4 regions of the Geodermatophilus sp. SYSU D00703 genome follow, and region 4 is predicted to be linked to each of the others. Evidence: predicted binding sites of a transcription regulator. Region 4 holds the regulator's gene; each other region holds the start of a gene.
The links. Region 4 encodes LexA, which represses DNA repair genes until DNA is damaged. Its sites were predicted from a motif close to TCGAACANNTGTTCGA; they were not measured.
Positions count from the first base shown of each region.

Region 1: dnaB (replicative DNA helicase) is a predicted target of LexA. The motif match lies at 3,324-3,339, and genes of this name have one in related genera.
Region 2: ACI782_RS13750 (DUF222 domain-containing protein) is a predicted target of LexA. The motif match lies at 4,866-4,881, and genes of this name have one in related genera.
Region 3: ruvC (crossover junction endodeoxyribonuclease RuvC) is a predicted target of LexA. The motif match lies at 4,582-4,597, and genes of this name have one in related genera.

Region 1 covers NZ_JBJGYU010000002.1:217,267-224,362, reverse strand. Annotated here, with positions in the region: gene ACI782_RS04570 (fatty acid desaturase family protein) at 1-1,085, shown strand, start outside; gene ACI782_RS04565 (DUF3237 family protein) at 1,283-1,747, shown strand; gene dnaB (replicative DNA helicase) at 1,853-3,238, opposite strand; gene ACI782_RS04555 (RidA family protein) at 3,742-4,143, shown strand; gene rplI (50S ribosomal protein L9) at 4,236-4,691, opposite strand; gene rpsR (30S ribosomal protein S18) at 4,694-4,930, opposite strand; gene ACI782_RS04540 (single-stranded DNA-binding protein) at 5,033-5,509, opposite strand; gene rpsF (30S ribosomal protein S6) at 5,512-5,799, opposite strand; gene ACI782_RS04530 (deoxyribonuclease IV) at 5,994-6,809, shown strand; gene ACI782_RS04525 (glycosyltransferase family 87 protein) at 6,869-7,096, opposite strand, start outside.
Region 2 covers NZ_JBJGYU010000012.1:78,044-85,139, forward strand. Annotated here, with positions in the region: gene ACI782_RS13720 (serine hydrolase domain-containing protein) at 1-1,006, shown strand, start outside; gene ACI782_RS13725 (hypothetical protein) at 1,020-1,538, opposite strand; gene ACI782_RS13730 (M42 family metallopeptidase) at 1,577-2,647, opposite strand; gene ACI782_RS13735 (hypothetical protein) at 2,684-3,202, opposite strand; gene ACI782_RS13740 (hypothetical protein) at 3,199-3,837, opposite strand; gene ACI782_RS13745 (DUF3253 domain-containing protein) at 3,847-4,098, shown strand; gene ACI782_RS13750 (DUF222 domain-containing protein) at 4,170-4,607, opposite strand; gene ACI782_RS13755 (Lrp/AsnC family transcriptional regulator) at 5,050-5,523, opposite strand; gene pdhA (pyruvate dehydrogenase (acetyl-transferring) E1 component subunit alpha) at 5,739-6,878, shown strand; gene ACI782_RS13765 (alpha-ketoacid dehydrogenase subunit beta) at 6,875-7,096, shown strand, end outside.
Region 3 covers NZ_JBJGYU010000018.1:76,957-84,052, forward strand. Annotated here, with positions in the region: gene ACI782_RS17015 (glycosyltransferase family 4 protein) at 1-313, shown strand, start outside; gene ACI782_RS17020 (hypothetical protein) at 325-876, shown strand; gene pdxS (pyridoxal 5'-phosphate synthase lyase subunit PdxS) at 927-1,832, shown strand; gene ACI782_RS17030 (heparan-alpha-glucosaminide N-acetyltransferase domain-containing protein) at 1,885-2,985, shown strand; gene pdxT (pyridoxal 5'-phosphate synthase glutaminase subunit PdxT) at 2,997-3,650, shown strand; gene ACI782_RS17040 (YebC/PmpR family DNA-binding transcriptional regulator) at 3,727-4,479, shown strand; gene ruvC (crossover junction endodeoxyribonuclease RuvC) at 4,619-5,185, shown strand; gene ruvA (Holliday junction branch migration protein RuvA) at 5,182-5,823, shown strand; gene ruvB (Holliday junction branch migration DNA helicase RuvB) at 5,820-6,944, shown strand.
Region 4 covers NZ_JBJGYU010000013.1:76,189-83,284, reverse strand. Annotated here, with positions in the region: gene dapF (diaminopimelate epimerase) at 1-129, shown strand, start outside; gene ACI782_RS14430 (hypothetical protein) at 145-354, opposite strand; gene hflX (GTPase HflX) at 503-1,993, shown strand; gene ACI782_RS14420 (phosphatase PAP2 family protein) at 2,058-2,807, shown strand; gene ACI782_RS14415 (hypothetical protein) at 2,779-3,828, shown strand; gene lexA (transcriptional repressor LexA) at 3,850-4,527, opposite strand; gene ACI782_RS14405 (LysM peptidoglycan-binding domain-containing protein) at 4,804-5,445, shown strand; gene ACI782_RS14400 (hypothetical protein) at 5,585-6,199, shown strand; gene nrdR (transcriptional regulator NrdR) at 6,587-7,096, shown strand, end outside.

The sequences.
Region 1 (7,096 bases), on a different contig from region 4:
CCTACATCCGCAGGGTCATCGACGTCCACCGCAAGATCGAGCTGGGCAGCCGCGCCGTGCTGCTGGCCTCGGGGTTCCCGCCGGCCTGGATCATCGGGACGATCGGCCTCTCGGTGGCCAAGATCCTCGACAACATGGAGATCGGGCACAACATCCTGCACGGCCAGTGGGACTGGATGCGGGACCCGAAGATCCACTCCACGACGTGGGAGTGGGACATGGCCAGCCCGGCCGAGCAGTGGAAGCACTCGCACAACGAGCTGCACCACACGTACACGAACGTGATCGGCAAGGACAACGACCTCGGCTACGGCATCATGCGCGTCGACGAGGACCAGAAGTGGGTGCCGATGTACCTCGGGCAGCCGCTGTGGAGCTTCGTCAACGCCTGCTTCTTCGAGTACGGCATCGCGGCCTACGACCTCGAGCTCGGGGCCGTCATCGCGAAGAAGCAGACCAAGGACCCCGAGTTCCGCGCCCGGGCCAGGGCGGTGCTGCGCAAGATCGGCCGGCAGGCACGCAAGGACTACCTCGTGCACCCGCTCCTGTCCGGGCCCAACTTCCTGGCGACCCTGACGGCCAACTTCGTGGCCAACCTGGTGCGCAACCTGTGGTCGAACTCCGTCATCCTCTGCGGGCACTTCCCCGAGGGCGTGGAGACCTTCGAGAAGAGGTCCATCGACGGGGAGACCCGCGGCGAGTGGTACCTGCGGCAGATGCTCGGCTCGGCGAACATCTCCGGGTCCAAGGCCATGCACATCATGACCGGCAACCTGTCGCACCAGATCGAGCACCACCTCTTCCCCGACCTGCCGAGCAACCGGTACGCCGAGATCGCCCCGAAGGTGCGCGACCTGTTCGACCGCTACGGGCTCAACTACCACGCCGCGCCGCTGCCGAAGCAGGTCGCGTCGGCCTGGCACAAGATCATCCGGCTGTCGCTGCCGAACGGCTGGCTGGACCAGACCACCTGGCGGAACCTCTCGACGCAGCTGGCCAAGCTCTACAAGATGAGCACCGGCGGGCCGAAGACCCGCCGTCGCCTCCTGGCCGAGTGCGAGACGGCGGCGCGGGCGGCCGCCTGACCGGCGACACACCACCGCGGAGGGCGGGGGAGGCAGCAGCGGCTGCCCCCCGCCCTCCGTCGTCTCCGTCTGACACGCGGTCACCGGCACCGGGCGCCGGGCGCTCAGTGCCCCGCGCCGGGACTCCCGCCCCTGGCCGCCCGGTGGCACCACCGGTGGCATGTCCTCCTCACCACCGCACCGACGGGAGGACCACCATGGACGGCTACGTGCTGGAAGCCCGGTTGGCCGGCACGATCCCGATCGGCATCGTGCCCGAAGGACTGCGCCTGGACGTCGCGGTCGAGGGCACCATCACCGAGGGACCCATGGCCGGCGGCCGGGTGAGTGGTGTCGACCACCTGGTGATCCGCCGGGACGGCGTCGCCGTCCTGGACGTCCACGAGACGATCAGATTGCCCAGCGGCAGTGCGGTGTCCCTCCAGGTCCGCGGCTTCGCAACGCCGCCCTTCGCGATGCCACCGCTGGAGACGCTGGCAGCCCCCGACTTCGCGTGGCCTGACGTCGAGGTGCCCATCCACGGCGCAGTGACCATGCAAGCCGCTGAGCCGACGCTGGCCGCGGTCAACCACACGGTGTACGGCATGAACGGGACGGTGAACTTGGCCCGCGGCGAGGTCCGGGCCAGCGCCCGCAGCCTCGCCGCCGTGCCCGTGGGCTGACCCGACGTCGGCCGCGGGGCCGGTGTCCCCCGCCGTGCAGCGAGGGACACGCGAGAGGCCCGGAGCGGGACGCTCCGGGCCTCTCGGGGTGCTGGGGTCTGCCGTTCAGTTCGCCATGTCCACGAAGCGGCTGTAGTGGCCCTGGAAGGCGACGGTGACGTTCGCGGTCGGGCCGTTGCGGTGCTTGACCAGCATGATGTCGGCCTCGCCGGCCCGCGGGCTCTCCTTCTCGTACATGTCCTCGCGGTGGATCATCATGACCATGTCGGCGTCCTGCTCGATCGAGCCCGACTCGCGGAGATCGGACAGCATCGGCTTCTTGTCCTGACGCTGCTCGGAGCCACGGTTGAGCTGCGACATGGCGATGACCGGGACCTCGAGCTCCTTGGCCAGCAGCTTCAGCGCCCGGGAGAACTCCGAGACCTCCTGCTGGCGGCTCTCGACCTTCTTGCCCGACGTCATCAGCTGCAGGTAGTCGATGACGACGAGCTTGAGGTCGTTGCGCTGCTTGAGCCGCCGCGCCTTCGCCCGGATCTCCATCATCGTCATGTTCGGCGAGTCGTCGATGTAGAGCGGGGCGTCGGCGATCTCGCCCATCCGGCGGGCCAGCTTGGACCAGTCCTCGTCGGACAGCGTGCCGGCGCGCATGTGGTGCAACGGCACCTTCGCCTCCGCCGACAGCAGTCGCATGGTGATCTCGTGCTTGCTCATCTCGAGCGAGAATATGACCGCCGGCAGGTGGTGCTTCACCGTGGCCGACCGCGCGATGTCCAGTCCCAACGTCGACTTGCCCACACCAGGTCGAGCCGCGATGACCACCATCTGACCGGCCTGCAGACCGTTGGTGAGCTCGTCGAGGTCGCGGATGCCGGTGGGCACGCCGCGGGCGGTGCCTCCGCGGGAGGCGATGGCGTCCAGCTCGTCCATCGTCGGCTGCAGGACGTCCTCGAGGCGCGAGTAGTCCTCGCTCATCCGCTTCTCGGTGACCTCGTAGATCTCCTGCTGGGCCCGGTCGACGATGTCGTCCACGTCGCCCTTGCCGCCCGCGGCGCCGTAGCCCAGCTGGACCACGCGGGTGCCGGCCTCGACCAGCCGCCGCAGCGTCGCCTGCTCGGCCACGATCGCGGCGTAGTAGCCGGCGTTGGCGGCCGTCGGGGTCGACTGGATCAGCGTGTGCAGGTAGACCGCGCCGCCCATCTTCGACAGCTGGTCGGTGCGGTTGAGCTCGGCGGCGACCGTGATCGCGTCGGCCGGCTCACCCCGCCCGTACAGGTCGAGGATGCAGTCGTAGATCACCTGGTGCGCCGGCCGGTAGAAGTCGTTGCCGTGCAGCACCTCGACGACGTCGGCGATCGCGTCCTTGCTCAGCAGCATGCCGCCGAGCACCGACTGCTCCGCCGCGACGTCCTGGGGAGGCTGCCGGTCGTACTCCGGCGGCGTCGGGGACGGTCGGCTGAAGTCGTCGGCCACCGCCACGGTGGGTTCCTCCATCCACTCACCGGCGCACCCGCGAACAGACCCCGGCCGATCGACCGGGGCCTGGTGGGGGAAGCACCAGAAACGACGTACGCCTGACTCGAACGTGTGTTCGGGTCGTTGCTACCCCGGAGCACCGACAGTTCGGCCGTCCGGAGGCGCTGGAGAGGACGGTAGGAAGGGCGGACGGACCCGTCCAACACCGGTGTGCACCCCGTTCTGCACAACTTGTGGACAAGTCGGTGGACACAGACGTGTCGACATGTGGAGACAGCAGGGGACGGCCGTGGGGCTCGCCCCGTATCCCGCAGCTGACCTGCGCAGGGACGACCCACCGGGTGTGGACGGGAAAAACCCTGGTGAAATCCGGGTGTCGTCCCCCGGCGTGTCGCCGTCCCCGCTCAGGAACCCCACGAGTCACACGTCTGCGAGCACCCTCCGAGGCGGCCGGGAGGTCCACCATGGCGCGCGACACCGACCGTCGCGGCCCGCGCCGGCGGCCGTCGAGGGGAGGTCTCGTGGCAGTCACGCGCACACCCGTCAACCCCTGGCCCTGGTCGATCGCCTTCGGCTTCGACCAGGCCGCGCTCGTGGAGGGCGCGCGCCGCGTGCTCGTGTGCTCCGGTCAGGCCGCCGTGTCCGCCGACGGCGTGCCGCAGCACCCCGGGGACCTCGCTGCCCAGGTGGACCTGACCCTCGACAACATCGAGGCGGTGCTCCGGGACGGCGGCATGACGCTCGCCCACGTCCTCCGGATCAACGTCTTCACGACCGACGTCGACGGCATGATGGGTGCCTGGCCCGCCATCGCCGAGCGGTTCGCAGCAGCCGGCACGCGGCCGACGTCGACCCTCGTCGGGGTCACCCGGCTGGCCTTCCCGGAGCTGATGGTCGAGATCGAGGCCACCGCGGTCGACTGAGGCGGCCGACTGCGCCCCTGGAACGCCGCGAGGGGCGCCGGACCGGGGTCCGGCGCCCCTCGCGGGCTGCAGCGGCTGGGAGCCGCCCCCGTTCAGCCGGGGACGACCTCGATGGCCAGCTGGGTGGTCACCTCGGGGTGCACCCGCACGGTGACGGTGTGCTGACCCGTGGTCTTGATGCTGCTGGGCAGCTCCACCCGGCGACGGTCCAGCTCCGGGCCGCCGGCGGCGGTCACGGCGTTCACGACGTCGGCGGTGGTGACCCGGCCGAACAGCCGGCCGCCGTCACCGGCGCGGGCCGGCACGCGGACGGTCAGCCCGTTCAGGCGCCCGGCCACGGCCTGGGCCTCCTCGAGCGAGCGCACCTCGCGGACGGCGCGCGCCCGGCGGAGGGACTCGACCTGCTTCTCGGCACCGCGGGTGGCGACGATGGCCAGGCCGCGGGGCAGGAGGTAGTTGCGGGCGTACCCGCCCTTGACCTCCACGGTGTCACCGGAGGACCCGAGACCGGTGACCTCCTGCGTCAGGATCAGCTTCTGGGTGCTCATGGTCAGCGCGCCGTCGAGGTGTAGGGGAGCAGGGCCATCTCACGGCTGTTCTTGACGGCCGTGGCGACGTCCCGCTGGTGCTGGCTGCAGTTGCCGCTCACGCGGCGGGCACGGATCTTGCCGCGGTCGGAGATGAACTTCCGCAGCAGGGTCGTGTCCTTGTAGTCGATGTAGGTCGCCTTGTCCTTGCAGAACTGGCAGACCTTCTTCTTGGGCTTGCGAACGGGGGGCTTGGCCACCGGGGTTCTCCAGTTGCGAAGAGGTTCGGAGAGGGGGAACGGTGGGCCCCGTCCCGAGGCTCACCCCGAGCGTGCGAGGGGTGAGGAGGACGGGGCCCTCTTTCAGAAGGGCGGTTCGTCGGACGGCGGGGCCGGGGTCGACCACGGGTCGCTGGACCCGCCGCCGAAGCCGCCACCGCCACCACCGCCGCCGAAGCCGCCACCGCCCTCACCGCGGGAGGCCTTGGTGACCTTCGCGGTGGCGTAGCGGAGCGACGGGCCGACCTCGTCGACCTCGAGCTCGACGACGGTGCGCTTCTCGCCTTCCTTGGTCTCGAACGACCGCTGCTTGAGCCGGCCGGAGACGATCACCCGCGAACCGCGGGTCAGCGACTCGGCGACGTTCTCCGCCGCCTGCCGCCACACGTTGCAGCGCAGGAAGAGCGCCTCGCCGTCCTTCCACTCCTGCGACTGACGGTCGAAGGTCCGCGGCGTGGAGGCCACGGTGAAGTTGGCGACCGCGGCACCGGAGGGCGTGAAGCGCAGCTCCGGGTCCGACGTCAGGTTGCCGATGACGGTGATGACGGTCTCGCCGGCCATGGTCAGTGGACCTCGGGCCGCATCAGCTTGGTGCGCAGGACCGACTCGTTCAGGTTGAGCTGCCGGTCGAGCTCGGCGACCGCGGCGGGGTCGGCCTGGATGTCGATGACGGCGTAGATGCCCTCGATCTGCTTCTTGATCTCGTAGGCCAGCCGGCGGCGGCCCCAGATCTCGGTCTTGAAGGTGCCACCGGCGTTGGTGACGACGCTCAGGAACCGGTCGAGCGAGGGCGCGATGGTGCGCTCCTCGAGATCGGGGTCGAGGATGACCATCAGTTCGTAGTGACGCACGGAGAACCCCACCTCCTCTGGTCTGGGCGGCTGCAGTCGGTCTGCAGCAGGAGGGTCGTACACGCGTCGCGCGCCCCGACCGGTGACGGCCACCGGAGGAACGCGCTCCGCCCAGGCTACCAGTGCGGCGGCGAGGGCCGTCCGCGTCGTCCACAGGCCCGGGACCGTCGGCAGGGCGAACTAGGGTCGGCGGTGTGGGAGCTCACCCGATCGGCGTACACGTCGGCCCCGGCCTGACCGAGGACAACGAACTCGACGCCGGCGGCCCGCTGGCCCGGGCCGCGGAGATGGACGCCGACGGCGTACAGGTCTTCCTGGCCGACCCGCAGGGGTGGACCGCCCCCAAGCCGCGCCCCGATGCCGCCGACCTGCTCGCGAGCGACGTCGTTGTCGTCGTCCACGCGCCCTACGTGCTCAACGTGGCGACGACGAACAACCGCATCCGCATCCCCAGCCGCAAGCTGCTGGACAAGCACGCGCAGGCGGCCGCGGCGATCGGCGCGCTGGGGATGGTGGTGCACGGCGGACACGTGCGCGCCAAGGACGACCCGGCCGTCGGCGTCGACAACTGGCGCAAGACCTTCGCGCGGCAGGCCGAGGACGGCGGGTTCCCGCTCCCGCTGCTCATCGAGAACACGGCCGGCGGCGGCAACGCCATGGCCCGCGACCTCGACGCCATCGCCCGGCTGTGGGAGGCGGTCGGCGGGTTCGGCGCCGGCTTCGTCCTCGACACCTGCCACGCCTGGGCCGCCGGCTGGGACCTCGCGACGGCGGTGGACGACGTCCGGGCCATCACCGGCCGCATCGACCTGGTGCACCTGAACAACAGCCGGGACCCGGCTGGTTCCAGCCGCGACCGGCACGCGCCGCTGACCTCCGGCGAGATCCCGTTCGGGCTGCTGGCCGACGTCGCCCGCGCGGCCGACTGCCCGATCGTCCTCGAGACCCCGGGCGACGCCGCCGAGCACGCCGCCGAGATCAACGCCCTCAGGGCGGCCCTCGCCGGCTGATCGCCAAGGGCAGCAACCGGTGCACGCGTCCCGGCACCCCGAGACGCAGGGGCTGGTTCCTATGCCTCCCTGAGGCTCGAGGTCCGGCGCAGGCCACCGGCGGCCCACCGCACCCGGTCAGGGGCGTGGTCGAGCACGCCGCCGGCGGGGTCGTCGACGCCCGGCCAACCGGTCCGGACGACGTCCCCGTCGGGGTGCCGGACGTCGCGGACGACGAGCGCCATCAGGACGACGACGGCCGCGTCGCGGATGGTGACGGCGAGGAAGAACCACTCCACCTCGACGCC
Region 2 (7,096 bases), on a different contig from region 4:
CGGCGGCGCGGCGGCGGAGAGCCCCGGCGGCTGGTGGGAGCGGACGCCGGGCGTCGCGCTGGACGACCTCGGCCTGGACGAGGAGCACGTCGTCCTCGGGGCCGCCCGCCGGTTCCACTACTCGAACCTCGGGTTCGGCCTGCTCGGGGAGCTGGTGGCGCGGCAGCGCGGCCGGGCGTGGGAGGACGTCGTCCGCGACGAGGTCCTCGGCCCGCTCGGCATGAGGCGGACGACGCCGCGCCCGGTCGCCCCGGCCGCGGAGGGGCACGCGGTGCACCCGTGGGCCGACGTCGTCCTGCCCGAGCCGGAGCACGACGCCGGGGTGATGGCCGCCGCGGGCCAGCTCTGGGCGACGCTGGCCGACCTCGCCCGGTTCGCCGTCTTCCTGCTCGGTGACACCGGCGACGTGCTGGACCCTGCCACGCTGGAGGAGATGACCGTGCCGGCGGGTCTCGACGACTCGGAGCCGGTGTGGTCCGCCTACGGGCTGGGGCTGCGCGTGATGCGGGCCGACGGGCACACCCTGGTCGGGCACGGCGGGTCGATGCCCGGGTTCCTCGCCGGGGTCTTCGTCGACCGGGACGAGCGGACCGGGGCGGTGTCCCTGGCCAACGCCACGAGCGGGCCTGAGCCGGTGGTGTTCGGGCTGCTCGCCGACCTGCGGGCGGCCGAGCCCCGGATCGTCGAGCCCTGGACCCCCGCGCCGTCGCCGGTGCCGCTGGAGGACCTCGGGATCTGGTACTGGGGGCCGGCGCCCCACGTGCTCCGCGCCCTGCACGGCGGGCGGCTGCACCTGGGGCCGTTGCCGGGCCGGCTCGGCCGGGCCAGCCGCTTCGCCCGCCAGGCCGACGGCACCTGGGTCGGGCTGGACGGCTACTACGCCGGCGAGCTGCTGCGGTTCGCCCCGGACCACCTCGACCTGGGCACGTTCGTCTTCACCCGCACGCCCTACGACCCGGGGGCCCCGGTTCCCGGCGGGGTGGACGAGGGCGGCTGGCGGCACTGAGCCGCCGGGCGGGCTACGGCCTGTCGAAGGCGTCCATCGTCGTCTTGAGGACCGCGCCGTAGACCAGGTGCGGGACCAGGTCGCTGACCCAGTCGGTGGTGGACCAGCTGCGCGGGTCGGTGATGCCGAGGGCGGTCATCGGGCCGTTGGCCGCGACCAGGATCCCGGCCGTGGTGAGCAGCGTGCCCACCAGCGGCTGGGACCGGAAGCCGGCGGCCCGGACGAGCCCGACGACGACGCCGACGCCGACGCCCGCGACCAGCCCGGTCAGCGGCGCGAGGCCCTGCACCCGGTTGTCGCGGGTCTCGCCCTCGCCGGGGATCGGCACGTGCGCCTTCTCGGCCAGCGTCTCCACCGTCTGCTCAGGGGTGGAGCTGCTGCCGCGGCCGCGCACGGCCATGTCGACGTAGGTGACGGCGTTGAGCGCGGTGCTGGCGGCCGCGCCCGCCGCGGCGCCGCGCAGCGCCCAGCCGGCCACGCTGATGCCACGCCGTCCCTTGCCGAACGTCCCCACCGGGGTGCGCTTCGCCATGCCCGCGCCCTACCCGCGTCCCCCGCCCGCACACGCCGTCAGGCCGGGGCCGGGCGGCAGAGGAACTCCGCGAGCAGCCGCGCGCAGCGGCCGACCGTCTCCCGGTGCTGGACCTCGTAGCCGTGCGTGCTCAACGTCGGCAGCGACAGGAGCGCCGCCCGGGCCGCCTGCCCCGAGCTCTTCGACTGGGATGCGTCGGAGTCGAAGGACTCCCAGACGGCGGCACGCGGCTCGAGCCCCAGTTCACGGCCGAGCGCCAGCAGGTGGTCGGCGAGGTCCTTGTCGTAGACGACGGCGTCGTCGGCGTAGGCGACCACCGGGCCGGAGTCGGCCGGGATCCCGTACTCGGCCTCGGCGGGGCCGACGTCGAGGGCGAGCGTGACCTCGCCGGGCAGGGTCCGGCTGGCGTACGCCGCCCCGACGCCGCCCATCTCCTCCCCGGTCGTGCAGACCAGGTGGACGTCGGCGGGCGGCCGGGCGCCGCGCTGGCGCAGGAGCCTGGCCGCCGCGACCAGCGCGGTCAGGGCGGCCCGGTCGTCGAGGAAGTAGGAGCCGACGAAGTCCCCGAACTCGACGAGCGTGCGCCGGTTGCGGTGGACACAGACGCGGGTGCCCGGGTGCACGCCCGCGGCGGCCAGTTCCTCGGGCGTGCGGCCGGTGAACGCGGCGACGTGCGTCCACTGCATCGCCTGGTCCCCGCCGTCCGGCTTGGTCTGCCAGACGCGCGCGGTCTCCGGGGTGGTGTGCTCGGAGCCGAGCAGGAGCACCGCGGTGAGCGTCTCCTTGTCGCCGAGCACGGTCAGCGGGCCGAGGCCGAAGTTGCCGGGGTACATCGTGCCGAGCTGGCTCAACCGCAGGGAGCCGTCCGGTTCGACCCGCTTGACGATCATCGACAGCTCGTCCATGTGCGCCATCACCCGAACGACCGGAGCGTCCGCGGCGCCCGTCCCCCGCAGGAGGGCGACCAGGTTGCCGGCGGCGTCGACGTCGAGCTCGTCGACCAGGGGGGCCAGCTCCCGCCGGCATACCTCGCGGACCTCGTCCTCCTGACCGCCGGGGCCGTAGGCGTACAGCAGCTCCTGGAGCAGCTCGCGGTCGTCGGGGGACACGGTTCTCCTCGGGGACGGTGGCCGGACGCCGCGCCTCTACCCCTGCGCGTCCCCGGGATAGTCCTCGAACCTCGCCGAGCCGTCCGGGTCCACCGTGATCCGGCCCGGACCGCCGTCCAGGCCCGCCACCGCGACCACGACCGGCCGCAGCCGCGGCCGCGCGACCTCTCGGAACAGGAAGGCCACCACCTCGCGCAGGACGTCCTGCGCGAGGTGGTGGCCACGGAACGGGTGCTCGCCGCCCTCGACCGTGAGCACCGCGGCGGTGTCCGCCTCGAAGCGCAGCCGAGCCTCCGCCGGTGGTCCCCACTCGGCGCGGAGCACCGCCAGCTCCGCGGCGTGCCGTGCCCGGTGCCGGCGGGTGAGGAGGCGGAACTGCTGGTCGAGGACGATGGCCGCCGCCGCCGCGTCCAGGCCGAACTCACGCTGGAGGCCGTCCAGCGCGGCCTCGTCGTCCGCCGCCTCCTGCAGGACCCGCACGAGGCGCACCGGGTCGGCCAGGGCGGTGTCGATCGCGGCGAGGGCGGCCAGCCGCTGTCCGCGGGCGTCGGTCACCGGGGCGCCCGCAGGCGCCGCACGGCGAGGCTGCCGGCTGCGATCGCCAGGGCCGCTGTCACCGCTCCGGCTGCCAGCAGCCCGGTGTGCGGGCCGCCCGGCGACGCGGTCCCCGCCGTGCCCGGTCGCGGGTCGCCGGGGGTGGCGCTGCCGGTGAGGTCCGCGACCTGCGCCTCCGACTCCGGCGTCGTCCTCGTCGTGCCGCCGCAGAGGTCCGCGACGAGGGGACCTTCCCCGCCGGACCGGGTCGCGAGGACCAGGAACGGTCCGTCCCCGGAGAGTTCGAGGCCGCAGCTGGCGCCCGAGGCGGCCGAGACGACGCCCTGCGCCTCCGCGACGTCGCCCTTCCACACCGACTCGACGGCGAAGACGTGCAGCGCCGGGTCCCCGCTGCTCGACCGGCCGGACACCTCCCGGGACACCAGGCGGCCGGTGAAGACGGCGTCGGCCCGCTGCAGCTGCGCGGCGAGCGGTTCCCCCACGCAGCTGCACGCCGACGCAGGCGCGGCCAGGGCCCACCCGGTCACCAGCAGCACCAGGGCCACGAGCAGGGAGGACGTCGTCCGGCGCACGAGCCGGAGCATCCACCCGGCCGCTGCCCGCGGCCAGTGGCGGGCGTGCGCGACCGCGGGCACGCTGACCGCGTGGACGACGTCGACGGGCGGCTCGAGGCGGCGATCGTGACGTTGCTCGACGTCCGGCGGGCCGGCGCGACGATCTGTCCCTCGGAGGCCGCCCGCGCGGTCGACCCGGCGGGCTGGCGCGAGCTCATGCCTGCGGCGCGCGCGGCAGCTGGGCGGCTCGCGGCGGCGGGACGCGTGGTGGTGACCCAGGGCGGTGCAGCGGTCGACGTGGTCACCGCGCGCGGACCCGTGCGCATCCGCAGGTCCCACTGAGGAGAGCGACAGCCCGCCGCCGATGGTCGTGCCCGCGCTGGTGCGTCCGTCCGCAGGTCGGGGCGGCGGGGTCAGGCTGCTGCGGGTAGGGGTGGGCCGGTCGGGACCTCGGTGCCGTCGGGGCGCCGGGTGCGCCGGCGTCCGTCGGGTCGTCGGTCGACGCGGAAGCCGTGGTGGACCTTGGTGCGGTGCCGCTCGCAGAGGAGAGCGCTGTTCTCCAGTGACGTCTCGCCGCCGTGGATCCACTCCAGCAGGTGGTGGACGTCGCACCACCCCGTGGGGGCGCCGCAGCCGGCGAACACGCAGCCGCCGTCGCGCACCTCCACCGCCCGGCGGAGATGCGGAGGGACGAGGCGGAGGGTGCGGCCGTGGTCCAGCGGCGCCCCGTCGGGGCCCAGCACGATCCGGGTGACCTGGGCGTCGCAGGCCAGCCACCGGGCCCGCGCCGCGGAGAGCACCGCCCCGAAGCCGGTCTCGGCCGTCCCGTGAGGTTCGGATCCCCAGATCACGGGATTGTCCACAGATCTCTACCGAGGGTTGACGCGGACTTCTGTTGAGGGCCCACAGCCGCCGGAACGTCGGGACTCGAGGCGGTGATGACCATGCGGGTGGGCGGGTGTGCGGCACAGTGGGCGCCGATGGTGCAGGCCGAACGGGGAGTGGAGATGGGCACGCTCGACCGTGGCCCCGGGGGGACGGCTCGCCGCGACGCGACCCGGGGGCGGACTTCCTCGGTCAGCACTCCAGCGTGGGGAACGACGCGGGCCTCGAACGGGCGACCGTGAGGCGGTGGCTCAGGCCTGCACCAGCAGTACCTGCCGATCGTGACCGGCGCGGACCGACCGGGGGTGCCGTGCGCGCCTCGCGGCCGCCGGGTGCTTGCTGCAGCGCGGGTTCGGCGGCCACGGCGCGCGTCCGGCGGTCACGGGCGCGCGATCGTGAGGCGGCGGCTCACTCCGTGCCGGCGGCGCGGTCGAGCAGCGGGGCCATCCGGTGGTCGACCAGCCGGCGCAGGGCCAGGGCGGTGTCGGTCCGCTGGACCCCGGGGATCGTCAGCACGTGCTCGGTGATCCGCCAGAGGTCGTCGGCGTCGGTGGCCACCACGCGGACCAGCAGGTCGGCGACGCCGGACAGCGCGGTGACCTCGAGGACCTCGGGGATCTGCGCCAACGCCTGGCCGACGTCGGCCAGGCTGCGCTGGACGACCTGCACGGTCACGTACGCCCCCAGCCGGTAGCCGAGCGCCTCCGGGTGCACCCGCGCGTCGAACGGGGCCAGCGCCCCGCTGCCCTCCAGCCGGGCCAGCCGTGCCTGCACGGTGTTGCGCGCCAGTCCGAGTCGCTGCGACAGCGCCATGACCGTGGCGCGCGGGTCCTCGGTCAGGGCCTGCAGCAGGCGGGCGTCGGTGGCGTCGAGGGCCGGCACGTTGCTCAGTCTGTCATGCGTGGACGTGCGAGTACCGAGCAATCTGCGCACCAGGTGGGATCACTCTTGCGCACAACGGTGGAGCGGTGATCTTCTCGCCAGGGCCCGGGTCGTGCCACGATGTGTGAGTGGCGCCACACCCCGGCGCCGCGAGACGTCCAGCACCGCCAGCGCCGGCGACCCCGGCTGCTGCGGCCGACGGCGAGGAGATGCCCGTGAGCCTGTCGAGCGCGGCCACCGAGGTGGTCGACCCGGTACCCGGGGCCGGGGCGCCCCACCTGCCCCAGCAGCCGGACCTCGTGCAGCTGCTGACCCCCGAGGGTGAGCGGGTCGAGCACCCCGAGTACTCGATCGACGTCAGCGACGAGGAGCTCCGCGGCCTGTACCGCGACCTGGTGCTGGTCCGCCGGTGGGACGTCGAGGCGACCGCCCTGCAGCGCCAGGGCGAGCTGGGCATCTGGGCCTCCCTGCTCGGCCAGGAGGCCGCCCAGATCGGCGCCGGCCGCGCGCTGCACCCCGACGACATGGCGTTCCCGACCTACCGGGAGCACGGGGTGGCGTGGACCCGCGGGATCGACCCGCTGCACGTCATCAGCCTGTTCCGCGGCGTCGACAACGGCGGCTGGGACCCCGTCGCCACCCACTTCAACCTCTACACCGTCGTCATCGGGGCGCAGTGCCTGCACGCGACCGGCTACGCGATGGGCCTGCAACGCGACGGCGCGGAGGCCGCCGCGCTGGCCTTCCTCGGCGACGGCGCGACCAGCCAGGGCGAGGTCAACGAGGCGATGATCTGGGCGGCCAGCTTCTCCGCCCCGGTCGTCTTCTTCTGCCAGAACAACCAGTACGCGATCAGCGTCCCGCTGGAGCGCCAGTCGCGGGTGCCGCTCTACCAGCGGGCCGCCGGCTTCGGTTTCCCCGGCGTCCGGGTCGACGGCAACGACGTCCTCGCCGTCCTGGCTGTGACCCGGGCGGCGCTGGCCGCCGCCCGGGACGGGCAGGGGCCGACGTTCATCGAGGCGTTCACCTACCGGATGGGCGCGCACACCACCTCCGACGACCCGACGCGCTACCGCCTCGCCAGCGAGTTGGAGGAGTGGAAGCTGCGTGACCCCATCGCCCGGCTCAAGGCGTACCTGTCCCGCAGCGGCGTCGCCGACCACGACTTCTTCGACGCCGTCGAGGCCGAGGCCGACGACCTGGCCAAGCGGATCCGCAGCGGCACGGTGGAGATGCCCGACCCGCCGGGGACGGCGATGTTCGACCAGGTCTACGCCGAGCAGACCCCGCCGCTGGCCGCCCAGCGAGCCGAGTTCGAGGCCTACCAGGCGAGCTTCGAGGGAGCGGCGGAGTGAGCGCCCAGACCCTGACCATCGGCAAGGCGCTCAACCTCGGCCTGCGCCGGGCCATGGAGGACGACGCCAAGGTCGTGCTCATGGGGGAGGACATCGGCCGGCTCGGCGGGGTCTTCCGGATCACCGACGGCCTGCAGAAGGACTTCGGCGAGGACCGCGTCGTCGACACCCCGCTGGCCGAGGCCGGCATCCTCGGCACCGCCGTCGGCCTGGCCATG
Region 3 (7,096 bases), on a different contig from region 4:
GGACGGCGCCGCCGGCGTCCTCGTGCGCCGCGGTGACGCCCGCGCGCTGGCCCGCGCGCTCGGCGGCCTGCTCGCGGACCCGGAGCGCCGGGCGCACCTGTCGGAGACCGGGCGGCGGGCCGCCGCGGCCTACGACTGGTCGGTCGTCGCGCGGCGGATCCTCGACGTGTACGAGACCGTCGTCCTCCCCGGCGCCGGCGAGGTCACCGCCGAGGAGTCCGACGAGGGCCTGGCCGGCCTGCCGGCGGTCGCGGACGACGAACCGGACGACGCCCCGCTGAGGTCGGCCCTGCGGCGGTGGGTGCAGCGCTAGCCTGACCCGTCGTGACCCCCGACGTCTGGCTGCTGCTCGCGGTCGCGGCCGTCGTGGTGTTCCTGGCGCTGTGGTCGGGGTGGACGCTGACCCGGCTGCGCCGCCTGGAGGCGCGCGTCGACCGGGCCTGGACCGCCCTCGACACCCAGCTGCAGCGGCGCGCCGGGCTGGCCGCCGAGCTGACCCGCGACCACGCCGAGGCGGTGGGGGAGGAGCGGGCGGCCCGGCTGGCGCAGGCGGCCCGGGAGGCCCGCGGCCCGCGGGTCGGCGACCGGGAGCTCGCGGAGAACGCGCTCGGCCGCGAGCTGCGGGACCTACCGGACGACCTGCCCGGCGTCCCTCTGGCGTTGCGGGCCGACCTCGACGGCACCGCCACCCGGATCGGTCTGGCGCGGCGGTTCTACAACGACGCGGTGCGCGACACGCACCTGCTGCGCGGCCGCCGGCTGACGGCGCTGCTGCGGCTGCACGCCGCGCGCCCGCTGCCCCGCTTCTTCGACATCGAGGACGGCCTGCGCGAGGTCACCAGCAGCGCGGCGGGCGGAGGACGGCCGCGGCCCTGAGCGGCCGTACCATGATCGCGCCCGCTCCCGACCGAACCGAGGCAGCAACCGTGGCAGAGCACAGCACGACCGTCCCCACCACCGGCACCGAGGGCGTCAAGCGCGGCATGGCCGAGCAGCTCAAGGGCGGCGTGATCATGGACGTCGTCACTCCCGAGCAGGCGAAGATCGCCGAGGACGCCGGCGCGGTCGCCGTCATGGCCCTCGAGCGGGTGCCGGCCGACATCCGCGCGCAGGGCGGCATCGCCCGGATGAGCGACCCGGACATGATCGCCGGGATCATCGACGCGGTCTCCATCCCGGTCATGGCCAAGGCCCGGATCGGGCACTTCGTCGAGGCGCAGGTGCTGCAGAGCCTCGGGGTGGACTACATCGACGAGTCCGAGGTGCTCACCCCCGCCGACGAGGCCCACCACATCGCCAAGAGCGAGTTCACCGTGCCGTTCGTCTGCGGCGCCACCGACCTGGGCGAGGCGCTGCGGCGGATCGCCGAGGGCGCGGCGATGATCCGCTCCAAGGGCGAGGCCGGCACCGGCAACGTCGTCGAGGCGGTGCGGCACATGCGCGCCATCCGGGCCGGCATCCGGCGGCTGGCCACCCTGGACGCGACCGAGCTGTTCGTCGCGGCCAAGGAGCTGCGCGCCCCCTACGAGCTGGTCGCCGAGGTCGCCCGGCGGGGCAAGCTGCCGGTGGTGCTGTTCACCGCCGGCGGCATCGCCACCCCGGCGGACGCGGCGATGATGGTGCAGCTGGGCGCCGAGGGCGTGTTCGTCGGCTCGGGCATCTTCAAGTCCGGGAACCCGGCGCAACGGGCCGCGGCGATCGTGCAGGCCACCACCTTCTTCGACGACCCCGCCGTGATCGCGAAGGTGTCCCGCGGCCTGGGCGAGGCCATGGTCGGCATCAACGTCACCACGCTGCCCGAGTCCGAGCGGTACGCCACCCGCGGCTGGTGACCCCGCACCCGGTCCGGTCCGACCGCGCAGGGAGCGCCCCTACCCTCGCGGCGTGACCCTGGAGCGGGAGCGCACCACCGATCGGCAGGTCCCCGGCCGGCCCGGCCGCGTGGCCGGTGTCGACGTCGCCCGCGGGCTGGCGGTCCTGGGCATGTTCGGGGCGCACCTGGGCCGGACCGGGGACCTGGCGTGGGACCCCGCCACGTGGAGCGCGGTCGTCGACGGCCGGTCGTCGATCCTCTTCGCGACGCTCGCCGGCGTGTCACTCGCCCTGCTGTCCGGCGGCGCCGCCCCGGACACCGGCCGGGAGCTGTCCCGGGCCCGCACGCGCGTCCTCGTCCGGGCCGCCTGGGTGTTCGCCATCGGCGGTGTCCTGGAGCTGCTGGACACCTTCGTCGCGATCATCCTCGAGGTCTACGCGGTCCTCTTCGTGCTGGCGCTGCCGTTCCTGCGCTGGTCGCCGCGGCGGTTGCTGCTCGCGGCCGGGGTCGTCGCGCTGGCCGCTCCGCCGGTCGTCCTCGCCGTGGGCCGGTTCGCGACCGCCCGCGACGAGGAGGGCGGTCCGTTCGCCTGGCTGCTCGTCACCGGGCACTACCCGGCGGTCATCTGGCTGGCGTTCGTGCTGGTGGGGCTGGCGGTCGGCCGGCTCGACCTGCGCGCCGCCCGGGTGCGGGCGGGTCTGGTCACCGGCGGGGTGCTGGCCGCGGCGCTCGGGTACGGCGGCGGGTGGCTGAGCGCCCGGCTGGCCGGCCCCGGCCGGCGGTTCGCCGGGATGGAGGCGGGCTTCGGCCGCTCCGGCGAGTGGGAGACGGCCTGGTTCGCCGGGGCGGAGCCGCACAGCGGGACGCCGTTCGAGGTGGTCGGCTCCGCGGGTGTCGCGGTCGCGGTCCTCGGGCTGTGCCTGGTCCTCGCGGACCGGTTGCCGCGGGTGACCCTCCCGCTGGGGGCGGTGGGCGCGATGGCGCTGTCGGTCTACACCGCGCAGATCGTCGCGATCTGGGCACTGGGCGTCGACTCGTCCGACGACTGGGGGTCGTGGCTGTGGTTCACCGTCACCGCGCTGCTGCTGGCCACGGTGTGGCGGCTGCGGCTCGGCCGGGGCCCGCTGGAGCGGCTGCTGACCTGGAGCTCGCGCCGGGCGGCCGGGCCGTAGCCTGTCTCGTCGTGCCCGAGGTCCCCGTCATCGGTGTGCTCGCGCTGCAGGGCGACGTCCGCGAGCACCTGGCCGTGCTGTCCGCCCTGGGCGCCGAACCGGTGACCGTCCGCCGTCCGGAGGAGCTGGCCGCCGTCCACGGCCTGGTGCTCCCGGGCGGGGAGTCCACGACCATGGCCCGGCTGGCCGTCCGCTTCGGGCTGCTCGAACCGCTGCGCGCGGCGATCGCCGGCGGGCTGCCGTCCTACGGCTCCTGCGCGGGGATGATCATGCTCGCCGACCGGCTGCTCGACGCACCGCCGGACCAGGTGACCGTCGGCGGGCTCGACGTCACCGTGCGGCGCAACGCCTTCGGCCGCCAGGTGGACTCCTTCGAGTCCGAGGTCCGGTTCGAGGGCCTCGAGGGCGGCCCGGTGCACGCCGTGTTCATCCGGGCGCCGTGGGTGGAGGAGGCCGGCGCGGGCGTGCAGGTCCTCGGCCGGGTCGTCGGGGGACACGCCGACGGTAGGATCGTCGCCGTCCGCCAGGGCGACCTGGTGGCCACCAGCTTCCACCCCGAGCTGACGGGGGACCGCCGCGTGCACGCGTTGTTCGTCGACGTCGTCCGCAGCCACCTGGCCGAGGGGGCCGGCTCCGCAGCCGGGAACGAGAGGGGATTGCCGTGAGCGAGCTCGCGAGCTCACCGATGAGCACAGCAGCGGGGCCGCGAACGCGGCCGACGAGCGCCAGCGAGGAGGACTCGTGAGCGGCCACTCCAAGTGGGCGACGACGAAGCACAAGAAGGCCGCGATCGACGCCAAGCGCGGCAAGCTCTTCGCCAAGCTGATCAAGAACGTCGAGGTCGCGGCGCGGGTCGGCGGCGGTGACCCCGGCGGCAACCCGACGCTCTACGACGCCATCCAGAAGGCGAAGAAGTCCTCGGTCCCGAACGACAACATCGACCGCGCGGTCAAGCGCGGCGCGGGTCTCGAGGCCGGCGGGGCCGACTGGCAGACGATCATGTACGAGGGCTACGCGGCCGCCGGGGTGGCGGTGCTGGTCGAGTGCCTCACCGACAACCGCAACCGCGCCGCCTCCGAGGTGCGGACGGCGATGACCCGCAACGGCGGCTCGATGGCCGACCCGGGCTCGGTCTCCTACCTGTTCTCCCGCAAGGGCGTCGTCGTGGTGCCCAAGGCCGACGGCGTGGACGAGGACAGCGTCCTGATGGCCGTGCTCGACGCCGGCGCGGAGGAGGTCCGCGACCAGGGCGACTCGTTCGAGGTCATCAGCGAGCCGACGGACCTCGTCGCCGTCCGGACCGCGCTGCAGGACGCCGGGCTCGACTACGACTCGGCCGAGGCCGGGTTCGTGCCGAGCGTCACCGTCGAGCTCGACGAGGAGGCGGCGGGCAAGGTCTTCCGGCTCATCGACGCCCTCGAGGACTGCGACGACGTGCAGAACGTGTACGCGAACTACGACGTCTCCGACGAGGTGCTCGAGAAGGTCGGCTGAAGGACCTCCCCGCCCCCCACCCCTCGCAGCCTCGGGGTGGGACCGTGCAGGGAGGCCGTGGGCGTGTCGCGCCGTCTCGTCGTCCCGGACGGTTAGCGTGGGTCGAACACCAGTTCGGCTGACGGCGGGAGGCTCCTCCATGCGGGTGCTCGGCATCGACCCGGGCCTCACCCGGTGCGGGTGGGGCGTGGTCGACGGGCGGCCCGGCGCCCGTCCCACGGCGGTCGGCGTGGGCGTGGTCCGCACCGCCGCGGAGCTCGACCTCGAGCTGCGGCTGCTGGAGCTGCACACCGCGGTCACCGCTCTGCTGCGCGAGCACCGCCCCGACGTCGTGGCGATCGAGCGGGTGTTCACCCAGAACAACAAGGGCACCGCCACCGGCACCGCCCAGGCCGCCGGCGTCGCCGCGCTGGCCGCGGCGCAGGCCGACCGGCCGGTCGCCTGGCACACGCCCAGCGAGGTCAAGGCCGCCATCTCCGGCAGCGGCCGAGCCGACAAGGAGCAGGTCACCCTCATGGTCACCCGGGTGCTGGGGCTGTCGTCCCCGCCCAAGCCCGCCGACGCCGCGGACGCGCTGGCGCTGGCCGTCTGCCACGCCTGGCGCGGGCCTGCGCAGCAGCGGCTGCGGCACGCCGCGCTGGCCGGCGGGATCGGCGCCCCCGTGCGGTCGACGACCCTGCCCCGGTGGACGGGGGTGTCCCGGTGATCGCGAGCGTGAACGGCCGGGTCGCCGCCGTTTCCCCGGACGGCGCCGTGGTCGAGGTCGGCGGCGTCGGACTCGCGGTGCAGTGCACGCCGGGCACCATCGCCCGGCTGCAGGTGGGGGAGTCCGCCCGGCTGGCGACCAGCCTCGTCGTCCGCGAGGACTCGCTGACCCTCTACGGCTTCGCCGACGACGACGAGCGGCAGCTGTTCGAGCTGCTGCAGACGGCCAACGGCGTGGGGCCCCGGCTGGCGCAGGCGGTGCTGGCCATCCACCCGCCGCGGGAGGTCCGGCGCGCGGTGTCGATGGCCGACGTCAAGGCGCTCATGCAGGTGCCCGGCATCGGCAAGAAGGGCGCCGAGCGGCTGATCCTGGAACTGCGCGACCGGTTGGGTGCCACGACCACCGACACGCAGCTGGACGGCGCGGCCGCGCCCGCAGGCCTGCCGTCGGTCACCCCCGTCGCGCCGTGGCGCGACCAGCTCACCTCGGCCCTGGTCGGTCTGGGGTGGACCAGCAAGGAGGCCGAGACCGCGGTCGCCCAGCTGGCGCCGATCGCCGACGAGCAGGTCGCCGACACCGGCTCCGTCGAGGTGGCGGTGCTGCTGCGCCAGGCGCTCCGGCTGCTGGGTAGGCCGTGAGCGCCCCGTTCGACCGCGGCCTGTCCGCGGAGCCGGCCGAGGGGTCCACCCGTGACTACTCCGTCTCGGCGCAGGCCGGTGACGAGGAACGGGTCGTCGAGTCGGCCCTGCGGCCGCACTCGCTGGGCGACTTCATCGGCCAGCCCAAGGTCGCCCGCCAGCTGGAACTGGTGCTGGAGGGCGCCAAGCGGCGCGGCCGGCCGCCGGACCACGTGCTGCTGTCCGGCCCGCCCGGGCTGGGCAAGACCAGCCTCGCGCTGATCATCGGCGCCGAGCTGGGCACCTCGGTGAAGATCACCAGCGGTCCCGCGATCGAGCGCTCCGGTGACCTCGCCGCGATGCTGTCCAACCTGGGCCCCGGCGACGTCCTGTTCATCGACGAGATCCACCGGATCGCCCGGCCCGCCGAGGAACTGCTGTACATGGCGATGGAGGACTTCCGCGTCGACGTCGTGGTCGGCAAGGGGCCCGGCGCCACCGCCATCCCGCTGGACATCAACCCGTTCACGCTGGTCGGCGCCACCACCCGCGCCGGCCTGCTCACCGGTCCGCTGCGCGACCGGTTCGGCTTCGTCGGGCAGATGGAGTTCTACGAGCCGGCCGAGCTGCGGCGGGTGCTGGCCCGCAGCGCGTCGCTGCTGGGCGTGGAGCTGACCGAGGAGGGGTCCGCGGAGATCGCCGGGCGGTCCCGCGGCACGCCGCGCATCGCCAACCGGCTGCTGCGCCGGGTCCGCGACTACGCCGAGGTGCGGGCCGACGGCCGGGTCACCCGGGAGGTCGCCGAGGCGGCGCTGGCGCTCTACGACGTCGACCACCTGGGCCTCGACCGGCTCGACCGCGCCGTCCTGGAGGCGCTGGTGATGCGGTTCGGGGGCGGTCCGGTCGGCGTCGCGACGCTGGCGGTCGCGGTGGGGGAGGAGCCGCACACCGTCGAGGAGGTCTGCGAGCCGTTCCTCGTCCGCGCCGGCCTGCTGGCCCGGACGCCGCGGGGACGGGTCGCCACCGAGGCGGCCTGGCAGCACCTGGGCCAGCCGGTCCCCCGGGGCGGCATCCCCCTCGGGAGGGTCACGGTCGACCCACCGGCCCCCGGTTCGTCGTCAGAGACGCTGTTCGACGCATAGACTGCGGAGCGCTGGCGCGCAACTCGTCCGGCCGCGGCCGCGCGCGTCCTGCCCGGTCGCTGCACGCGGATGACGCGGCGCGCCACAGCCGCCGTACCCGAGCGGTCCCGTCCCGGGCCGCACCCACCGCGGAACGCCGCGCGGTAGAGAGG
Region 4 (7,096 bases):
GGGACGGTGACCGTCGACGTCCCCGGCGGCCGGCTCACCGTCCGCGTCGACGCGACGACGACGGTGCTCACCGGCCCGGCCGTGGTGGTGGCCGCCGGCGAGCTGACCACCGAGTGGCTGGCGAGCTGAGCCGCGGGGCGTCGCTCAGCTCTTCGGGGTCTCCTCGCCCTCCGGGGCGTCCGGCATCATCGACTCGCCGGCGGTGCCGGGGCTGCCCGACGGCCGTCCGCGACCGCTGTCCTGGTCCGGGCCGGCGCCCAGCGGGTTGCGCGGCGGGTTGAGGCCCTTGGGGTCGCGGCCCGGGTCCTCGAGCTCCTCGTCGCCGCTCAGGCTGCTGCTGCCGCTCTCGGTCATGCTCGGCGCCTCCTCGTGGTCGTCGGATTCAGCCCCTACCCGGCCGGATCGCGGTCACGCGTGGGGATGGTCCTGGGCGACCGCGGTGTTGTACCGGGCGATGACAACTCAGATGCCCCGGCAGGTGGGGCGTGCCACGCTGGACACGATGACGACAGCACAGAACCGCGCCGCTCGCGACGGCGCCGAGGAACGGGCCCTGCGGGCCGCCCCGGAGCCGGCGGAGGAGGCGACCCGTCCCGCCGAGCAGTGGGACGAGGCGGAGGACACGACCGGCTCCTACGACCTGGAGGCGCGCGGCGCGCTGCGCCGCGTCGCGGGCCTGTCCACCGAGCTCGCCGACGTCACCGAGGTCGAGTACCGCCGGCTGCGCCTGGAGCGCGTCGTGCTGGTCGGTGTCTGGACCGAGGGGACGCAGGCCGACGCCGACCGCTCCCTGGCCGAGCTCGCCGCGCTGGCCGAGACCGCCGGCTCGCAGGTCCTCGAGGCGGTGAGCCAGCGGCGTGAGCGGCCCGACGCCGGCACCTACGTGGGGTCGGGCAAGGCCGCCGAGATCCGTGACGTCGTGGCCTCGGTCGGGGCCGACACGGTGATCTGCGACGGCGAGCTGACGCCCGGCCAGCTGAACGCGCTGGAGAAGCTCCTCAAGGTCAAGGTGGTCGACCGGACCGCGCTGATCCTCGACATCTTCGCCCAGCACGCGTCGAGCCGGGAGGGCAAGGCGCAGGTCGAGCTGGCCCAGATGCAGTACATGCTCCCGCGGCTGCGCGGGTGGGGTGAGTCGCTGTCCCGGCAGGCCGGTGGCCGCGTCGCCGGCGGTGGGGGCATCGGTACCCGCGGTCCGGGTGAGACGAAGATCGAGACTGACCGGCGGCGCATCCGCGCGCGGGTGAGCAAGCTGCGGCGGGAGATCGCCGGCATGGCGACCGCGCGGGCGACCCAGCGCAGCAGCCGCGGGCGCAACGCCGTCCCGAGCGTGGCGATCGCCGGCTACACCAACGCCGGCAAGTCCAGCCTGCTCAACCGGCTCACGGGCGCCGGGGTGCTGGTGGAGAACGCCCTGTTCGCCACCCTCGACCCGACGGTGCGCCGGGCGCAGTCCCCGGACGGCCGGGAGTACACGCTCACCGACACCGTCGGCTTCGTGCGGCACCTGCCGCACCAGCTGGTCGACGCCTTCCGGTCGACGCTCGAGGAGGTGGCCGCCGCCGACCTGCTGCTGCACGTCGTCGACGGCTCCGACGCCGACCCGCTCGGCCAGATCGACGCCGTCCACGTCGTCCTGCAGGAGATCGACGCCTCGGCGGTGCCGGAGCTGATCGTCGTCAACAAGGTCGACGCGATGACCGAGGAGGACATCCTCACGCTCCGCCGGGCGCTGCCCGGCGCGGTGTGGGTCTCGGCGCGGACCGGCGCGGGGATCGAGCAGCTCCGCGAGATCGTCGCCGCGCGCCTGCCGCGGCCGGACGTCGACGTCGACGTGCTGGTGCCCTACGACCGCGGCGACCTCGTCGCCCGTGTGCACCGCGACGGTGAGGTGCTCCGGGAGGAGCACGAGGCCGACGGGACGCGGCTGACCGCCCGGGTCGACGGCTCGCTCGCCGCCGCGCTGGAGGAGTTCGCCGCTCCGGTCGGCTGACCGGGGGCGGCGCGCCTCGGTCGGCCGAGGTCACGATCGGGTCACGTCCCGGTACCGTGAGGGCGTGACCAGCGGCGCGGTGCGGCGACGGCCGGGCGAGCGCCCGCCGGACCAGGACGTCGCGACCCCGCCCGCTGAGCGGGTGGTCTCCGTCGGCCGGCCGCCGTGGTGGCTGCTCGTCACGGCGCTGCTCGTCACCGTCGGGGTGACCGCGGACCTGCTCAGCCGCGGCGTCCTGGAACGGATGGACCTGCGGGTCTCCGAGGTGGTCAGCTCCTGGGACCTCAAGGACTCCGCTGCGTACTGGCCGGTCTGGGCGGTCACGCAGCTCGGCGGGCGCGGCTTCATCCTGATCGTCCTGGCGGGCCTCGTGGGCTACCTGCTGTGGCGGCGCCGCACCGTCGTGCCGCTGCTCCGGGTGCTGGTCGCGCTGGCGCTGCTGACCGTCGTCGTCTACGGCTTCAAGTACGGGACCGGGCGGACCGCGCCGGCCTACCCGGGGTCGTTCTTCTACCGGGACGGCGCCTCCTACCCCTCCGGACACGTGGCCAACGCCGTCCTCATGTGGGGAGTCGCGCGGTGGCAGGCCGTGGAGTTCCGGCTGGCACCCGGCGTGCAGCGGATGTTCCGCCTGCTCAGCGTCGCCGGTCCCGTCGCGACGGGCGTGGCCATGGTGTCCCTGGACTTCCACTGGGTCACCGACGCCGTGGTCGGGGCGGCGGTCGGCATCCTGTTGCTGGGCGTGGTTCACGCACTGGACGCAGCAGTGCTGTCACGCTGGGTGGGTGCCCGAGCTGGCCACCCGTCCGCGTAGCGGCACCCCGGGGCGGCGTCTGGCCGCGGGGACGGTCCTCGCGCTGACGCTGGCCGTCGGTGCCGCGGTGCCTGCCCACGCCGAGGAGGCCGCCGAGCCCAGCACGCGGTGCCAGATCACCGATCCTCGCCTGCCGGAGCTCTCCGGGCTGGTCGTGGTGGGCGACCGCATGCTGGCCATCAACGACGGCGGGGACCGCGTCGACGTCCACGTCCTCGACACCGCCTGCCAGGTGGTCGACGTGCGCAGCGCGCCGGTGGACCCCTTCGATCCCGAGGACCTGGCGGTCGGCACCGACGGGACGGTGTGGCTGGCCGACACCGGCGACAACAACGGCACGCGGGAGACCGTCGCCCTGCTCGCGCTGCGACCGGACGACGGCACCGCCGTGTACCGGCTGGCGTTCCCGCAGGGGCCGCGGGACGTGGAGGCGCTCCTGCTCGCCCCCGACGGCACGCCCTACCTGGTGACCAAGGAGGTGCTCGGCGCGAGCAAGGTCTACCGCCCGGTCAGTGACCTCGTCGACGCCGGCACGGTCGGCCTCACCGAGGTGGCCGGCGTCGAGTTCACGCTCACCGGGACCCCGGGCGGCCCCGTCGGGCGCGCGGGCCAGCTCATGGTCACCGGCGGAGCGGTCTCGGCCGACGGTCGCCTGCTCGCGCTGCGCACCTACACCGACGCCTACGTGTGGCCGCTGTCGGGCTCGGACGTGGCCGGTGCGCTGGCCGCCGACCCCGTCCGGCTGCCGCTGCCCGAGTCGCCGCAGGGCGAGGCCATCAGCTTCACCGCCGACGCAACCGGGCTGGTCGTGGCCAGCGAGGGGCTGCCGACCGACGTCACCGTCGTCCCGCTGGGTGCGCTCCCCACCCCCGCTGCCGCGAGCGCGCACACCGACGGCTCGCTCCCGGACCTGCTTAGCACCGACGACGGCGGGGGAACCGCGATCGTGGCAGGGGTCATCGCCGCGGCCGTCGCCGCCGTGCTCGTGTGGATCGGCGGGCGGCTGCGCCGCCGCTCCTGAGCCCGGGACGGCGGGTTCGGGTCAGACCCGGCGCAGGACGGTGACGACCCGGCCCAGGATGGTCGCCTCGTCACCGGGGATCGGCTCGTACGCGGGGTTGTGCGGCAGCAGCCACACGTGGCCGTCGCGGCGCTTGTAGGTCTTGACCGTCGCCTCGCCGTCGATCATCGCTGCGACGATCTCGCCGTTCTCGGCCGTCGGCTGCTGGCGGACCACGACCCAGTCGCCGTCGCAGATGGCGGCCTCGACCATGGAGTCACCGGCCACCTTGAGCATGAACAGGGTGCCCTCGCCGACGAGTTCGCGCGGCAGCGGGAAGACGTCCTCGACGGCCTGCTCGGCGAGCACCGGGCCACCGGCGGCGATCCGGCCCACCAGGGGCACGTACGTCGGGGCGGGACCCTCCTCGGCGCCGGCCGGCGCGGCCGGGGCGACGAGCTCGGCCGGCGCGTCGCCGGGCAGGCGGACGTCGAGTGCCCGCGGCCGGTTGGGGTCGCGGCGCAGCCAGCCCTTCTTCTGCAGCACCGTCAGCTGGTGGGCCACCGAGGAGGCCGAGGAGAGGCCGACGGCCTCACCGATCTCCCGGACCGACGGCGGGTACCCCCGGCGGTCGATCGAGTCGCGGATGACCTCGAGCACGCGGCGCTGCCGCTGGGTCAGGCCGTCCCCGGCCTCGCTCCGGTCCGGGAAGGTGCGCACGGATGCCGTCTCGGTCGCCGCGGGCCTGCCTGCCGTCCTCCGGCGGCTCCCCGACGTCCCGCTCTTGTCCGCCACCGTCGCCTCCTCGCCGGCTGCTGTCGCAGCACGTCTCGTCCGTCGGGACGACCGTAGCGTGCCCGGCGCGCTCGATCAAACACGTGTTCGAAACGACCGGCGAGCTGCCGTGGTGTTTGTCGGACCCATCCGGTAGACATCGCACAGACGTTCGAATCGAACAGACGTTCGACGGTCGGCGGGGCTACGGGAGGAGTGGTCGTGGGAAGCGTGCGGCAGGCGGTGTTGGACTTCGACGACGCGGTGCAGGTGCCCTGGCGGCCCCGGCTGCGCGCGGTGCCGGGTGGCGACGAGGGCGAGGCGCCGCGGTCCTCGGGGGCGCGGACGACCCCGTCCCGCGTGGGCGCCTGCCGGCCTCCGGCACCGGCGGTGCCCCGCTCGCCGGGGGTGGAGGGGGTGCGGTCGGCGGCTGCGACGGTCGCCCGGCCCGCGCCCACCCGGCCCCGCGGAACGCGGCCGGCGCCGGCGCGTCCGGCCGGAGCGGCCGTGCCCGGTGCGCCGGCGGCCCGTCCCGTGCGCGGTGGGTGCGGTCCGGTGGGCCGGGCCGCGGCGTCGCCGCTGCGACTGACCCGGCGGGCGCGCCGGTTGTCGGTGGTCCTCACGCTGGGCCTCGGCGTGGCGCTGGGCTCCTGGCTCAGCCCGCTGGTGGCCGGGGGTGGCGGCGAGCTGCAACTGGCGGGCGAGCGCAGCGTCGTCGTCCAGGCCGGGGACAGCGTGTGGTCGATCGCCACCGACTTCGCCGGTCCGGACCAGGACGTGCGGGCCGTGGTCGACGCGATCGAGGAGCTGAACGACCTCGACGGCGCCCGGGTCGTCCCCGGTCAGGTCCTGCAGCTGCCCTGAGCCCGGCGCGACGGCGGCGCTCGGGTCGCTCGCGCCCGGCGTGGCGCCAGAGGCCGACAAGGCGGAGTGGTCAGGTTCGTCAACCCTCCGTACGAGGTCGTTGACGCAGAGTGGTCGTCGCGCGCTTAACGTCAGGGGCGTGTCGTGGACGTCCGGAGGCCGAGCAGCGGTCTTCACCCAGCAGTCGCAGTCGGTCGACGTGTCCGTGGAGGGCGCCTGGTGGCCGGGCTCGATCCTCGGCTGGCGCCACGACCCGCAGGGCCCCTGTGAGGTCTGGGTCCGCGTGGCTGTCGCCGGGGTCGTGCGCGAGATCTGGACCGCGCTGACCGACCTGCGCCTGCCCGAGCCGCCTCTCGCGGTCGTCGCCCCTGCCGCGGCGGGGCGCGGCGACGGAGCCGGATCGCTGCCGGTCGACCTGAGGCGAGCCGCCGCGCGGGAGCGGCTCGTCGCCGGGGTGCTCGGCGCGCCGGAGGTGCGGCAGTCCGACGCATCGGCTCCGGTTCGGCACCGACGCCGGCACGGTGGGGACGTCACGGCGGAGATGCCCGCGATCGGCGTCGGCTTCCCGGGCCGCCATCGTGCACCCGCGGTGGCCGGGAGGCACCGGGCTGCGGACGACGACACCCGCGTCGACCTCCAGGCGGTGGCCGTCCCGCCGCGGCTCGAGGTCGACTGCCTCACCCGCCCGATGCGCCTGGGGGACCGGGTGCCGCGGCCGCGCAGCCCGCGCGTCGACGGCGTCGTCCGCGCCTGAGCCCCGGCCCGCCCGGCAGGACCGACGACCGCGCGCCGATCCGCCACCACACCCCCGCGCCGTCGTCGCGCGACCGCCGCGGGGCGTGTCGCGGCGTGTCGCCGTGGCGGGTGGGACGGCAGGGCGCCCCTGGTCACGGCCGTGTCTCGACCGCGTGTCCCGGCTTGCAGATCTTGTGTGCCCGGTCCTAGGGTCCCCCTACATCTAGTAGTTGCACCGTTGTAAGCCCGTCCACAGCCGGTCCTCAGGTTCTCCGCGGGACGTCCACCGGATGTCCCCAGGAGGGTCCACAGTCGGCCTCCGGGACCCGGCGCACCGGCCGTCCCGCGGTCGCCGTGCCGAGACCGGGCGGGCGAGCGACGGACCACACGAGGGGAGGGGATCGCGGTGCGCTGTCCCTTCTGCCACAACCCCGACAGCCGCGTCATCGACTCGCGCGAGGCCGACGAGGGGGCGACCACCCGTCGCCGCCGGTCGTGTCCTGCGTGCGGGCGGCGGTTCACCACGGTGGAGGAGGCCGTCCTCGCCGTGGTGAAGCGCAGCGGCGTCAGCGAGCCGTTCAACCGCACGAAGGTGGTGGCCGGCGTCCGCCGGGCCTGCCAGGGGCGGCCGGTCGACGAGGACCAGTTGCAGCAGCTCGCGCAGCAGGTGGAGGACGCCATCCGGGCGACCGGAGCGGCGGAGGTCCCCAGCCACGAGGTCGGGCTCGCCATCCTGCGGCCGCTGCGGGAGCTCGACGAGGTCGCCTACCTGCGCTTCGCCAGCGTCTACCGCGCGTTCACCTCGCTCGAGGACTTCGAGAAGGAGATCACCGAGCTCCGGGCCCGGCACGTCGCCGCCGGGACCCCGCCGCTCCCTGGCATGCAGGACACCCCTCCGGCCCCGCGCCGGCGGGGG